One region of the Paenibacillus sp. PK1-4R genome, then DNA from elsewhere that is predicted to be linked to it. Evidence: a T-box and tRNA genes for the amino acid it is inferred to sense, from the RefSeq annotation. Region 1 holds a T-box; the other holds one or more tRNA genes.
The links. A T-box is a leader RNA that pairs with one kind of tRNA and senses whether it is charged. The one in region 1 lies ahead of tyrS (tyrosine--tRNA ligase), so its partner is inferred to be a tRNA-Tyr.

Region 1 (7,487 bases):
GGTATTATCACGGGAAGCCTGTCAGCGATCCTGCTTAATGTCTTCTTTAACCTCGCTTTGAAAAAAGAGAGCTTGCCAGTACAGCCTATACAGGCTCAAGAAGCACACACGTAATCCTTGTAATAACAGACGTGTCATCTGGTAGTAAGTGGAATAGATCCAAGATGGTTTTCTGGGAAGTGGAATGAAAGACAATGATTCCACTTGGCAAAGAAACCTCTTGGATTTTTTTTGCTTACGATTCATGAGGAATGCAAAAGGCATGCAAATATGCTAAAGTTTCATCAAGAACATTTAATATGTTCGTTTAAGTCAACATCCTCTTGAATTGAATTTCCATGCGACTACATAAATGAGCATCGGTTCACAAGGCTACAATATAACCAAGGGATATCCCTGGTGCAGAAAAGGAGTTGTGATCACATGCAACAAGAAACATTGAACAAAGGGTGGAACTTGGAGAATAGTTATGCGGAGTTACCGCAACCCTTCTATACAAGTCAGGGCGCAGTGCCTGTTCAATCACCAAAGCTAATCATTTTTAATAGACTGCTTGCTTCCAGCTTGGGACTGGATGTGGAGTCTCTTGACAGTGAGGAAGGAGCACAAATTTTTGCAGGTAACCTGATTCCGGAAGGAGCTGAGCCTCTGGCTCAGGCCTATGCAGGACATCAATTCGGAAATTTCAACATGCTTGGTGATGGACGTGCTTTGCTGCTGGGTGAACAGATTACGCCACAGGGCGAGCGAGTGGATATCCAGCTGAAAGGTTCAGGAAGAACACCGTACTCTCGTGGAGGAGATGGACGTGCTGCTGTAGGGCCCATGTTGCGAGAGTATATTATTAGTGAAGCGATGTATGCACTGGGTATCCCAACGACACGCAGTCTGGCGGTGGTATCAACAGGAGAAAACATTATCCGCGAAACAGAGCGGCCTGGGGCTATATTAACCCGGGTGGCTTCCAGTCACATCCGGGTAGCAACCTTTCAGTACGCAGCAAGGTGGGGATCTATTGAAGATCTCCGGGCGTTGGCTGATTACACATTGAATCGACATTATCCTGAGGTTGCTCACGTCGAAAATCGTTATCTTCTGCTCCTTCAGGAAGTGATTAAGCGGCAGGCGGCTCTCATTGCCCAGTGGCAGCATGTTGGATTCATTCATGGCGTGATGAACACGGATAACATGGCCATTAGTGGTGAGACCATCGATTATGGTCCGTGCGCCTTTATGGATGCTTACAATCCTTCAACCGTATTCAGCTCCATTGACAGGCAAGGTCGCTATGCTTATGGTAATCAACCGTATATTGCCGGGTGGAATTTGGCTCGTTTTGCCGAGACACTTCTGCCGTTGTTGCATGAAGATGAAGAACAGGCGGTGCAACTCGCTCAGGATGCTATGGCACAATTTTCTGAATTGTACCATCATCATTGGCTCAAGGGAATGCGTGCCAAATTGGGCTTGTTGGATGAAGAGGCCGAAGATGAAGCGCTGATCAAGGATCTTCTTGAACTTATGGAGAAGCATAGTGCAGATTACACCAATACGTTTCTGGCATTGACCTTTGATAGGTTGGAAGGGACAGCTTTGTTTGGCACGCCAGAATTTGCTGAATGGAATGAGCGGTGGCAAGCAAGATTGGAAAGACAGCAAGAGGAGAAGGAAGTCTCTCGGCAGTTGATGAGAACGAACAATCCAGCGGTCATCCCTCGCAATCATCGGGTTGAGGAAGCCCTTGAGCGAGCGGAGAACCACGGAGATCTTAGCGTGATGCAGAAGCTTTTGGCAGTTCTTTCAGATCCGTTTGCGCACTCACCTGAGCAGGCTGAATATGCCGAACTGCCTGCACAATGCAATACTTCGTATCAGACTTTTTGTGGAACCTGATTGAATAGTATGGAATGAGGAGGCTGCCTTGGGCAGCTTTTTCATTTTTCATTCTGTCTTCGACGTTAGAATCCAACGAGGGTATTGAATTTGGAGAATGTCATGCAATAATTAGAGAAGTAGAGATTTACTTTTACAGAGGCAGGTGCATTCATGTCCAACATGTTAAGCAAACAACAATTGGCAGACATCCTTTTACAGCTTTTAGAGCGTACATCTTTCCCTAGGGAACAGATGCAGAACTATGTTAACCGCTTGTTTGAGAGCTTTAAATGGGATGGTGTGCCCTATGTAGAGAGTGGAGAAGATACGTATATCGTTCGAATATACGAACGTGGTCTTGTCTCATTGGAGAAACGGGTGAAACAGCCGGATGAAGTCATCTATTGGTTGCTGGAAGATATTATTTTCACTGCGACGCATGTAGGGTTGTTGGAAAGACATGGCGTGGATAATAAAAAGACGCATTTGAACTATACAAATGAAGTGATGAAGGACCTGAACAGGGGTGTTCTGGAAGCCTTCCAGCAGATCGGTAATCCGTATTTACATTGGCATCAGACGGGTAAACGTCAGGAGTTAGAGAGCATGGCATAAAGAAAAGTGAGGTGTGTAACGTGAGTGAGCAAAATATTAATGATGTATGGTATGACTATGCTGTGTTATTTGTCGAGAAAAAGAATGAATCTGAACAGGGCTGGACTTCGTTGACTTCGAACGAGCAGGACATTGCTGCTTTGTGGCTGTTAGAGGCGGATATCTTTAATGGCGGTTTTATACAGTTTTTCTGTAACTGGGGGGAAGAGGTGTACCGTTACGCATTGCGGGCATTACATATCATTGGTGCGACTCAAGTCGTGGAGATTATAACGTCAGCATACGGCTGCATTGAGCACTTGAAAGAGGATGAAAGGCTTACTGAGTTGTGGGATATTCCTAAATTCCTGACAAAGGAACAAGAGCAGCAGTTAGATGCGCTGGACCAGCAGTTTTGGAACAATGAGGATCAGATCGCGGAGAAAGCCTATGGTTATTATCACGGAAAATTGAACATGATGATCATATAATCTGGTTTCAACTATGCATGCGTTGTTCTGTTCAATGATTAATACTTGGTCTTGCAATGACTGAAACGTTCGGCTATACTTGCTATAAATTGAATACATGAATCACGTTGATAGAGCGCAGTAGCGGCTTTGTCCCTGTTACAGAAAGTCAGGGGTTGATGGAACCTGATACATACAAGGGCTGCGAATTACACTCTGGAGTACTTGGGTAATGCCAAGCGGATGGGCAAACGATATATTGCCAAAAGTGGTATGGATAACGTGTTAAGGTCACGTGTTGTCCATGCAATTTGGGTGGTACCACGGTTATGATAATCGTCCCTGTGTCTAATGAAGACAAGGAGGCGATTTTTTTGTGTCCAAAAAAGCCGTTCCAGCGTGTTATTTCGTAATTTAACGTAGATCATGACTGAATCTTGAGGATAGAAAAGGGGTTATACGAATGAATATTATTGATGAACTACAGTGGCGTGACGCCATTAACCAGCAGACGGATGCAGAGGGACTGCGTGAGTTGACCGAAACCAAATCAGTTTCATTGTACTGTGGCGTTGACCCTACAGGGGATAGCATGCATATCGGACATCTCATTCCATTCATGATGCTGAAACGTTTTCAACTGGCAGGACACCGTCCGGTTATTTTGATTGGTGGGGCTACGGGCACAATTGGTGATCCAAGTGGTCGTCAGGCAGAACGTTCTTTGCAAACGATGGAGCAAGTGCAGGAGAATGTGGATGCACTGACAGCACAGATGAAGAAGTTGTTTGTAACAGACGGTGATAATCAGGTTCGCATGGTGAACAACTACGATTGGACGCACAAGATCAATGTCATTGAATTCTTGCGTGACTACGGCAAAAACTTTAACCTCAACACCATGCTGGCTAAGGATGTAGTTGCGAGCAGACTGGAAGGCGGAATTTCTTTTACCGAGTTTTCCTACCAGATCCTTCAATCACTCGACTACCTGCACCTGTTCCAGAACGAAGATGTACAGCTTCAAATCGGCGGTTCTGATCAATGGGGGAATATCACGAGTGGTCTTGATCTGATTCGTAAAAAAGAAGGATCTGAAGCGAAGGCGTACGGTCTGACTATTCCGCTCATGCTCAAATCCGACGGTACGAAATTTGGTAAAACAGCTGGCGGAGCAATCTGGCTTGATCCGAACAAAACGACACCATTTGAATTCTACCAGTTCTGGGCGAATACAGATGACCGTGATGTGATCAAATACCTGAAATACTTTACCTTCCTGAGCAAAGAAGAAATTGAAGCTTTGGCTGAAAAGGTAGAGACAGAGCCGCACAGACGTGAAGCACAGAAAGCACTCGCGGAAGAAATGACAAAATTCGTTCACGGCGAAGAAATGCTCGAACAGGCTAAACGTATTACAGCGGCGCTGTTCAGTGGTGATATCCGTTCCCTGACGGCGGATGAAATCGAGCAGGGATTCAAGGAAATGCCAACATTCGAGACGGACGGCGAAGCGAAAAATATCGTGGACTGGCTCGTAGATCTCGGCCTGGAGCCATCCAAACGCCAGGCGCGTGAGGATGTCACCAAAGGTGCGATCTCCATGAATGGTGAGAAAATCACGGAGCTTGAATTCACAGTGTCTGCAGAACACGCCATTGGCGGTAAATTCATCATTATCCGTAAAGGTAAGAAGAACTACAGCTTGGTCAAACTTCAATCGTAGTTTCCAAGAAATAGTACGTAACACAGGCACGTATAGAGACTAGAATAGACACACAAATAAAGATACAAATACAGAAACAAAAAGACCGTCTTCCATCTCTGTCAGGCGACAGAAGGGGAGACGGTCTTTAGTATAAGAGGTCATTACTTGACCTATAGTTTATTGATTAACGATCGCTGTGATTTCTTCATCCAGATCAAGTCGTACATTCTCACGGTACGCCCGGATGTTGTATTCACTGTGCAGGTAGCGAAGAATCGCTTCAATCATATTGGACTCGACCAGATATTGACTGCGTCCTTGGATCCAAACTTCAGCGGAATAACCTGTATCTTCTTCCCAGCTCAGTTCTACATTCACATCGGTTGGACGTACACCCTTACGTTCTGCCATATGAATACAGATTGCATTCACAATTTCATCCATGCTCAGAACCATAGAGATTAGTACCGTCCGTTTCTGTTACGGTCATCATCACGATCATTGCGACGGTCATAACGACCATCCGCTGCAGGTTTACGACGATTGGAGATGGCTCTGAAGAGTGCCATAGCCAGCATAACAATCAACATGATTGCTGCAACGTTCACGAGCAATCCGAGGATGTTACCCAGAGCGCCCATGCCACCGAACAATCCGCCAAACATCATACCAGCAAGACCACCAAGCATCATGCCTTTCATGAATCCGCCGCCACCGCCGAAGAATCCACCACCACGGGTTGCAGCTGCACCAGTACCGGAGTTATTACCGGAATTGGATTGATTCACGTTGTTGTTGGAGTCGGATTTCTTAGGAGTGTTGGTATAACTTTTTGTACCGGATTTGAATCCGCCACCACGTCTAGCATCCGCTGAATCCGGATTCGTTACTCCCACTGTTGCGAACAATAATGTAAAGGCCATAAATACCATCATTAGATGTTTAACTCCAAATTTTTTCTTCATTGTAAAGATCGTAACCCCCCGATTAATTTGTTTGAATCGCCCAAAAATGGGCCTTACTCATGTAATACGGTCAACTTGCAGGAACGTTTCAAATTTTATTAAATTTCTGAAACGCTTGGACTTGGGTCTTGAATTGCAGCTTGGCCATCAAGCAATTGGGTAACCCAATGACACCATTCCAGGCCTGTTTGTGCGTGCATTAACCCTTTTTGTACCAGGATGTAGCTTCCAAAATCTCGGTTGCCTACACGAAGATTATCCTGAGGTATACGTGACTTCAGATCCTCGAAATAACGTATGCGTTCCATAAACCAGCTTTTACGCTCATTCAGAATGCGTCTCATGCTTCCGTCTTCCGCTATGCCAACACACAAAATACGCAAATTAAATTCATCGCGTGTAACCGGTGCGGTAACAGGAGTGATCATCCATTCCAAGAGCTTTTCAATGCCTTTGTCCGTAACTGCGTACATTTTCTTGTCCGGTTTGTCAGACTGTTGTACCCAGCGGGAGGCCAATAACTCATCGTTTTCCATCTTGGACAGGAGTGGGTAGATCTGGCTGTGTTTCGCTTGCCAATGCGGCTGGATCTTCAGCATCAGATCATAGCCCGATGACTCCTCGCGGGTAAGCAGCCCGAGCAATCCGTAGGAAAGTATGTTCATGCACATGTCTCCTTAATATTAGGGCTAGGTCAGAGAGAACAATCGTTTTTACTTTCTTTGACCGCTTTCATAAAAAGTGTACACTGAAACTGTATGGTTTGACAACCTGACAGAACAACTGCCTTAATTTAGACAAAAAAAGTGCGAACCATAAGGTCCGCACTCCAAACCATTTAGAGAGATGCCTGTTGTCCATACCCCTCAGCGACAAGATCAAGCTCACCTGTGGCAGAATCGATAACCATGCCGTGGACGGGTACATTGGGAGGAAGTAAAGGATGCTTCTTGATCACTTCCACAGTATGTTTTACCCCTTCTTCGACGCTGTCAAACCCACGCAACCATTTTTGCAAACGGATGCCCGAATTCTCCAGAGTAGTCATGACTTCTTCCGATACACCACGCTCTACCATATGTCCAATCATGGTCTCAGCGTGAAGGGAAGCCATACCACATTCCGTATGACCCACTACCAGGACTTCATCTGCACCCAGTTCATAGATGGCGACAAGTACACTACGCATTACACTCCCGAAAGGCTGAGAGATAATTGCGCCTGCGTTTTTGATGATTTTCACATCACCGTTTTTCAGGTTCATGGCCTTGGGCAGCATTTCCACCAGACGTGTATCCATACAAGTGATGATAACCATCTTTTTGGTTGGAAACTTGCCAGCCGTATACTTTTCGTATTCTTTGGTCTCGACAAATGATTTGTTGTAAGCCAAAATCTCTTGAATGTTGTTCATGTCCATTGCCTCCTGTTATCCAATACGACGAGCACGGCCACTTGCATATGATGCAGCTTGTCCTACGCGCCTTTGCTTTAATAGTATTTCACGGTCAGCAGATGGCATTACTCCAACCCTTTAGAGGTTGTTCAAAAAGTCCACTTTTGATTACAAATCATGCCTGAGGGCATCATCGGCATCGAAGTTGAACGCCATTTCCATCTTCTCGGTAATGAAAACCAGACTTTTTGAACACGTATCTTTAGGAGAACAATGCAATTTTCATCTGTTAAAAGTTGATTATACGCAATGCAAAAAGTATCATCAATAGGGTATAACATTTTTTTTGAAGAGGTGAACGATAACAATGGATAAACAAACACAGGAACATTTGGAATCCTTCCGTAATCTGGCTCGTAAAATTAAGAGCTATCATGAAGCCATTGGTTTGCTTCACTGGGATCTGCGCACAGGTGCGC
Region 2 (7,487 bases), 1.7 Mb from region 1:
GGAAAACAGAGTCGTGGAGGTAGAGCACTGATTGGGTGCGGGGCCCGCAAGGGTTACCAAGCTCAGTCAAACTCCGAATGCCATAGACTTACTTCCGGGAGTCAGACAGTGAGTGCTAAGATCCATTGTCAAAAGGGAAACAGCCCAGACCATCAGCTAAGGTCCCCAAGTGTGTGTTAAGTGGGAAAGGATGTGGAGTTGCACAGACAACCAGGATGTTGGCTTAGAAGCAGCCACCATTGAAAGAGTGCGTAATAGCTCACTGGTCGAGTGACTCTGCGCCGAAAATGTAACGGGGCTAAACACACCACCGAAGCTATGGCTTGATGCTTTGCATCAGGGGTAGGGGAGCGTTGTATAAGGGTTGAAGGTGTACCGTAAGGAGCGCTGGACATTATACAAGTGAGAATGCCGGTATGAGTAACGAAAAGATCAGTGAGAATCTGATCCGCCGAAAGCCTAAGGGTTCCTGAGGAAGGCTCGTCCGCTCAGGGTAAGTCGGGACCTAAGGCGAGGCCGAAAGGCGTAGTCGAAGGACAACAGGTCGAAATTCCTGTACCACCGTAAGCCGTTATGAGCAATGGGGGGACGCAGTAGGGTAGTGACGCGGACTGATGGATGTCCGTCTAAGCAGTAAGGCTGATGTGTAGGCAAATCCGCACATTGTAAGGCTGAGCTGTGATGGGGAGCGAAAATTGTAGTAGCGAAGGTCATGATCTCACACTGCCAAGAAAAGCCTCTAGCCAGGTGAAGGTGCCCGTACCGCAAACCGACACAGGTAGGCGAGAAGAGTATTCTAAGGCGCGCGGAAGAACTCTCGTTAAGGAACTCGGCAAAATGACCCCGTAACTTCGGGAGAAGGGGTGCCCCGGTAGTGTGAATAGCACGAGGGGGCCGCAGTGAAAAGGCCCAAGCGACTGTTTAGCAAAAACACAGGTCTGTGCGAAGCCGTAAGGCGAAGTATACGGGCTGACGCCTGCCCGGTGCTGGAAGGTTAAGGGGAGTGGTTAGGGAGCAATCCCGAAGCTGTGAACCGAAGCCCCAGTAAACGGCGGCCGTAACTATAACGGTCCTAAGGTAGCGAAATTCCTTGTCAGGTAAATTCTGACCCGCACGAATGGCGTAACGACTTGGGCGCTGTCTCAACGAGAGATCCGGTGAAATTTTAATACCTGTGAAGATGCAGGTTACCCGCGACAAGACGGAAAGACCCCATGGAGCTTTACTGCAGCTTGATATTGAATTTGGGTACGATCTGTACAGGATAGGTGGGAGCCTTTGAAGTGGGAGCGCAAGCTTCCATGGAGGCAACGTTGGGATACCACCCTGATCGTATCTAGGTTCTAACCTGGTACCGTAATCCGGTGCGGGGACAGTGTCAGGTGGGCAGTTTGACTGGGGCGGTCGCCTCCTAAAGAGTAACGGAGGCGCCCAAAGGTTCCCTCAGAATGGTTGGAAATCATTCGAAGAGTGCAAAGGCATAAGGGAGCTTGACTGCGAGACCTACAAGTCGAGCAGGGACGAAAGTCGGGCTTAGTGATCCGGTGGTACCGCATGGAAGGGCCATCGCTCAACGGATAAAAGCTACCCTGGGGATAACAGGCTTATCTCCCCCAAGAGTCCACATCGACGGGGAGGTTTGGCACCTCGATGTCGGCTCATCGCATCCTGGGGCTGAAGTAGGTCCCAAGGGTTGGGCTGTTCGCCCATTAAAGCGGTACGCGAGCTGGGTTCAGAACGTCGTGAGACAGTTCGGTCCCTATCTGTCGTGGGCGTAGGAAATTTGAGAGGAGCTGTCCTTAGTACGAGAGGACCGGGATGGACGTACCGCTGGTGTACCAGTTGTTCCGCCAGGAGCACCGCTGGGTAGCTATGTACGGACGGGATAAACGCTGAAAGCATCTAAGCGTGAAGCCCCCCTCAAGATGAGATTTCCCAGTATGTAAGACCCCTTGAAGACGACGAGGTAGATAGGCTGGGGGTGGAAGTGCAGCAATGCATGGAGCTGACCAGTACTAATCGGTCGAGGGCTTATCCAAATATGCAAGTTGTAATTCGCATGTTTCGTTTCGAATCTAGTTTTCAGAGAACGATCTCTGAAGCATATTCCCTGATAGCTCAGTTGGTAGAGCACTCGACTGTTAATCGAGTTGTCACAGGTTCGAGCCCTGTTCGGGGAGCCATATGGAGAGGTGTCCGAGCTGGCCGAAGGAGCACGATTGGAAATCGTGTAGGCGTCACAAGCGTCTCGAGGGTTCGAATCCCTCTCTCTCCGCCATAATATTAAGGCCCGTTGGTCAAGGGGTTAAGACACCTCCCTTTCACGGAGGTAACAGGGGTTCGAATCCCCTACGGGTCATAATAACTTCAAAAAAAGAAGTTGATTTTTACAACAAGATTATGGTATGATCATAAATGTGTTGTTTGGAGGCTTAGCTCAGCTGGGAGAGCATCTGCCTTACAAGCAGAGGGTCGGGGGTTCGATCCCCTCAGCCTCCACCATATAAACTTTATAACGACGCGGGGTGGAGCAGCCCGGTAGCTCGTCGGGCTCATAACCCGAAGGCCGCAGGTTCAAATCCTGCCCCCGCAATTATACTTTCCTTTGAGAAAGTGATCTGGAACCGTGGTGTAGTTGGCCTAACATGCCTGCCTGTCACGCAGGAGATCGCGGGTTCGAATCCCGTCGGTTCCGCCATTTAATCTTTACATGAGGCAAACTGTTCACTACATCTGCTGTATGGCACTGATGCCCTATATAAAGTGTAAGGAATTAAGATTAGACTTTATTATGGCTCGGTAGCTCAGTCGGTAGAGCAGAGGACTGAAAATCCTCGTGTCGGCGGTTCGATTCCGTCCCGAGCCACCATTTTCAAAACAATTTAATATGCCGGTGTAGCTCAACTGGTAGAGCAACTGACTTGTAATCAGTAGGTTGGGGGTTCAAGTCCTCTCGCCGGCACCATGTAATCCTGGAGGATTAGCGAAGTGGCCAAACGCATCAGACTGTAAATCTGCTCCCGTACGGGTTCGGTGGTTCGAATCCATCATCCTCCACCAGTTTTTAGGGGCATAGTTTAAAGGTAGAACAACGGTCTCCAAAACCGTTGGTGTGGGTTCAATTCCTGCTGCCCCTGCCAATTAACTTTTTAGATAATAACCTTTTGTGGCGATCGTGGCGAAGTGGTTAACGCACCGGTTTGTGGATCCGGCATTCGGGGGTTCAATTCCCCTCGATCGCCCCTTTGTTTTTTCATTTTTTATTGGGGATTAGCCAAGCGGTAAGGCAACGGACTTTGACTCCGTCATGCATAGGTTCAAATCCTATATCCCCAGCCATTATGCGGACGTGGCTCAGCGGTAGAGCATCGCCTTGCCAAGGCGAGGGTCGCGGGTTCGATTCCCGTCGTCCGCTCCAAAATATGGCGCCATAGCCAAGTGGTAAGGCACAGCTCTGCAAAAGCTTTATCCCCAGTTCGAATCTGGGTGGCGCCTCCAGCATATGCCGGCGTGGCGGAATGGCAGACGCGCTCGACTCAAAATCGAGTGGGAAACCGTGGAGGTTCGAGTCCTCTCGCCGGTATATTGAATAGCCCTACATGTTGCTTATGCAATGTGTAGGGCTATTTTTATTTTATATGAAACGATTTATGTGCAGTAAGAAAATCTAGAGTTAAAGATTGACGTATGATTATATAAAGTATATTGTAGATAAGTAAAGTCTTTAATGTGGAGGAGTGAAGTAGAGTGACTGATGGAAAAAATGTATCGGATACCGATCTGTTATTTGATCTTTCTGTATGGGAAGAGGCATGGAAGAATCGTCCGAGAAGTTCAAAATATAAGAAGAAAAGCGTCCCCTTTAATACAGAAGAAGCTTTTGAGCGGTGGGCCAGGGATTATCATGCACAGTCGTTCACCGAAGAAGGAAAGCAGCGTTCTGAACGCATTATGAGCTGGATTGAAAACCAGGGTGTGGAATTCGCAGGGTTATCCATTTTGGACATTGGAGCCGCTTCAGGCATATTTACCATTCCTTTTGCGGAAAAGGGAGCAAGTGTGACCGCAGTTGAGCCTTCGGAGTTGCTTGTCTCCCTTATGAAAGAGACGATACCTTCATCTTTGGAATCCAATATCGAAATTGTAAACGAACGATATGAAGAAATCTCCATTAAGGATAAGGGTTGGGAGAAGAAATATGACTTTGCATTTGCATCCATGTGTCCGGCGATGTCGGATTGGGAAACGATTGAGCAGGCAATTAATTGCGCCCGGAAGTATGTGTATATAAGTACTATGGCGGGACAGAAGGAACACACATTAATGGATGAACTTAAGGATGTACTGGGAGTAACTTCTTCATACATGGCCGGTGATATGGGGTATATCCAACAGTTGCTGTATTTGAAGGGTTATTCTTATACGATGATTATTACGAGAGAAGTTAACTCATTTGAAGTACCGGTGAAAGAGATTATCGAGCAGCTGCCAGAATGGCTTAATACGTATGAGTTCCCATCCGATGAAGATTCTCTCAGATTGGCTGAGAAGTACATTCGGGATACGTACAGGGATAGTACGGTGACCTTCTCACGTGGAGCAAGGTTTGGCAAAATTCTAATTCAACTTGAACAACCCAATATGAAAACAGTTCGCACTAAGGATAAGCGATAATTCGCGTAAGCTTGGCACGTGTACTGATAATCAGGAATTGAGACTGACAATGTAGTCTAACGTCTAAGATGACACTAGGAAGCATCGTACTACCAAACAAGAAGATGCACGTGTGAAACATATGAAGTTAAGATTGCAGAAGTGAAGTTGTAGGTGAAGGGAGCAGGTTATAAGCTCCCTCTTTTTTGAAGCCACTAATTCATCGACCGCTTTGAACCAGACCCTCGTTTATTTAGAGATGTTCGAGACAACGAAAAACAAAACACATACCTCGTTTTCAGAGATGATCTCTGAAGCATATTCCCTGTTATTTCAGTTGGTAGAGCACTCGATGGTTAATCGAGTTATCACAGGTCCGAGCCCTGTTCGGGGAGCCATATGAAGAGGTGTCCGAGCTGGCCGAAGGGGTACGACTTACAATCGTGCTCCTTTTCTAATTTCTGTTCGACACTTCTACTTTCTGCTTACGCTCCCGGTACTGGCCGGGGGTGATTCCTTCCCATTTACGGAATGATCGGATAAAGTTTTGCGGATTGTTGTACCGAAGTCGTGCTGCGATATCTTTAACGGTTAGATCACTCTCATCCAGCCATTTTTTAGCGATATTAAATCGGTACTTGGTCAGATATTCACTAAATGCACAGCCTGTCTCTTTGCGGAAAACACTACTTAAGTAGTTGGCATTGTAGTGAAGCTTAACAGCACATTCCTCAAGCGTCAGATCCTTATCATAATCTTGATGAATCATGGCAATCATTTTCTCAGATATATGTTGATACTGGGCATACTGTCTTGCTTTAAAAACCTGGATGATGGGCAAGATGACTTGATGGTTAAACCATTCCTCAACTTCAGCGGCGTACTGCAAACCATGAAGTTCATGAAACACTGATCCACGGCCCTGGTAGATCTGTCCGAGTCGTATGCCGGATTCCTGAGTCATTTGCAAAATATGCGTGAGTAGCCTCGTAAGAGTTACCTCATACTCCTCGGGTGTAACCTCCATACCAAAGATCACTTCAAGCAGTTGTTGCAGAAGAGCAGAGGCCTGGACTTCGTCCGCACTTTGAATAGCTTGGATCAATGAATATTCCAATGATTCCGGGTAGGTCATGGGCCAAGTGGGAGCGTAATGATCTATGTTCTCATATTGAAAAATAATGCCTGTTCCCAGCTTCATCCGATGCCTCAATGCTTCCATAGCTTCTGTGTAAGCTTGAGGGATGTGATATATAGAGCTGTGCGGCTGGCTGAATCCTATACTGACTTGAAGAGTTAGAATCTTATCCATCTGTTGTTGTAACTGGTCTGTTAATACATATAGTTGCTGTGAAAAAATAAACTGATCCTGTTCAACGGTCCCAATCACCGTGACTACTGTATGTTCCAGCACAATGGGAAGCAATTGTTGGTTATGCACAACCGTTTCCGCCAATATATTTTGAATAGCGAATAATAAGAGGTCACGATCACTAGCTCTATATTTTGTATGATTAACGAGATCGGCCTGTAATGTAATAACAGCAATTTGTTGCCATTCCCGAACCTGATGCGTGTAGCCATATTCATTCAAGGTGTCATGAAGAGTATGCACAGGGCTCCTGCCCTGGAACAGATTCATCATAAAATGAGTGCGAATCTGCAACAGATGCATATTAAGTGTGTTCTCTAATTGGGAGCGAGAGGCAGATAATTGTGAGACTCCTGCTCTAATCTGTTCGAACTCATCAGAAAATGGTGGTGATTGCTGAGCTAATGTTTTTCCTTCTTTGGACAGATGGTTGTCACCAAGTTGGGTTAAAAGTTTACGAATCGGGACATGCATTCGCTTGGAGCCGAGCCAGGCGAGTAATAATGAAAGTAAAAGTAAGAAGATACTGATATACAAGGTGTGTAAGCCGATATCGATATATTCTTGTGTCAGAATATTGGTAGGTGAGATTAGAACATATGTCCATCCTTTTAAGGTAGAAGGGCTATATGTCAGGGAATAATGTGTATCTGCGATCTTGACTTCCCGTTTTTCAAAGCCTGTTGAAAATGTAATGGGTGATAGTTTGGTTATGTTGTCTTCCGTATCCCGATCCTGTAATCCTAAGGCAGACAAAGGTTGTCCAATGTATACAGGATCGGGATGGACCAAAATACGTTGTTCCCGATTCAAGATGATCAGTCCTGAGGCAGCATTGCCTAAGAAGGCTTCTCCAAGTGTATTTTGCAAAGAGCATGCAGGAATTCCCGCAATCAGAGCAGCATCGGAAGACGTATTTAGATCCGGAATAGATCTCGCAAGGGCAATATGATAAATACAGCCTGTACCGGGTGAACGCTCATCATTACTGAACACCGATGAAGGGGAGAGCTGCCATCCAGAGGTTAGCGTATCCGATATCAATTCCTTCATGGGAAGAGCCAGCGGAAAATCCGTATTACGATATAATCCGGCATGATCAATAAGCCAATTCTGAGATTGATTCACCAGGGTAATATCCAGCATAGGTTCCCATGACCTCATATTCTTAAATTCACTCTGTAGTTTGTCGGCAAGCAAAGGCCCTTTCCCTTCCAGTGAAGAAGAAGCAGACAGGGAACGGAGAGTTACTGGGGAGCGAACGGCCTGATCAAGCATATAACTGACTGTAGCGAGTTTGTGCTCTACGTTGGATTGCATTTGTTCCAGCAACTGTCTGTTGGCCTGCGTACGATGCAGCTCAGTTTGGTTCGATGAATAGATAAATGCGGCAATTCCCGTTAACAAAATGGGCAGGGTGCTTAACAGGATTCCAAAGATGATCATTTTATGGAGATAGCTG

Region 2: it encodes a tRNA-Tyr, which carries the amino acid that the T-box ahead of tyrS (tyrosine--tRNA ligase) is inferred to sense. The anticodon was not compared.

What each region holds. Positions count from the first base shown of each region.
Region 1 is NZ_CP126535.1:4,133,474-4,140,960, reverse strand. Features, by position in the region: gene QNO02_RS17900 (nucleobase:cation symporter-2 family protein) at 1-114, shown strand, start outside; gene QNO02_RS17895 (protein adenylyltransferase SelO) at 424-1,893, shown strand; gene QNO02_RS17890 (Imm63 family immunity protein) at 2,047-2,490, shown strand; gene QNO02_RS17885 (DMP19 family protein) at 2,511-2,960, shown strand; T-box leader at 3,059-3,286, shown strand; gene tyrS (tyrosine--tRNA ligase) at 3,403-4,665, shown strand; gene QNO02_RS17875 (YxcD family protein) at 4,825-5,103, opposite strand; gene QNO02_RS17870 (hypothetical protein) at 5,109-5,612, opposite strand; gene QNO02_RS17865 (PadR family transcriptional regulator) at 5,711-6,277, opposite strand; gene QNO02_RS17860 (beta-class carbonic anhydrase) at 6,451-7,026, opposite strand; gene QNO02_RS17855 (carboxypeptidase M32) at 7,376-7,487, shown strand, end outside.
Region 2 is NZ_CP126535.1:5,826,310-5,833,796, reverse strand. Features, by position in the region: rRNA gene QNO02_RS25460 (23S ribosomal RNA) at 1-2,039, shown strand, start outside; tRNA gene QNO02_RS25455 (tRNA-Asn) at 2,108-2,183, shown strand; tRNA gene QNO02_RS25450 (tRNA-Ser) at 2,187-2,278, shown strand; tRNA gene QNO02_RS25445 (tRNA-Glu) at 2,288-2,359, shown strand; tRNA gene QNO02_RS25440 (tRNA-Val) at 2,427-2,502, shown strand; tRNA gene QNO02_RS25435 (tRNA-Met) at 2,520-2,593, shown strand; tRNA gene QNO02_RS25430 (tRNA-Asp) at 2,621-2,698, shown strand; tRNA gene QNO02_RS25425 (tRNA-Phe) at 2,794-2,869, shown strand; tRNA gene QNO02_RS25420 (tRNA-Thr) at 2,890-2,965, shown strand; tRNA gene QNO02_RS25415 (tRNA-Tyr) at 2,975-3,060, shown strand; tRNA gene QNO02_RS25410 (tRNA-Trp) at 3,067-3,140, shown strand; tRNA gene QNO02_RS25405 (tRNA-His) at 3,170-3,242, shown strand; tRNA gene QNO02_RS25400 (tRNA-Gln) at 3,265-3,339, shown strand; tRNA gene QNO02_RS25395 (tRNA-Gly) at 3,344-3,418, shown strand; tRNA gene QNO02_RS25390 (tRNA-Cys) at 3,425-3,498, shown strand; tRNA gene QNO02_RS25385 (tRNA-Leu) at 3,505-3,583, shown strand; gene QNO02_RS25380 (class I SAM-dependent methyltransferase) at 3,748-4,674, shown strand; tRNA gene QNO02_RS25375 (tRNA-Asn) at 4,976-5,051, shown strand; gene QNO02_RS25370 (helix-turn-helix domain-containing protein) at 5,108-7,487, opposite strand, start outside.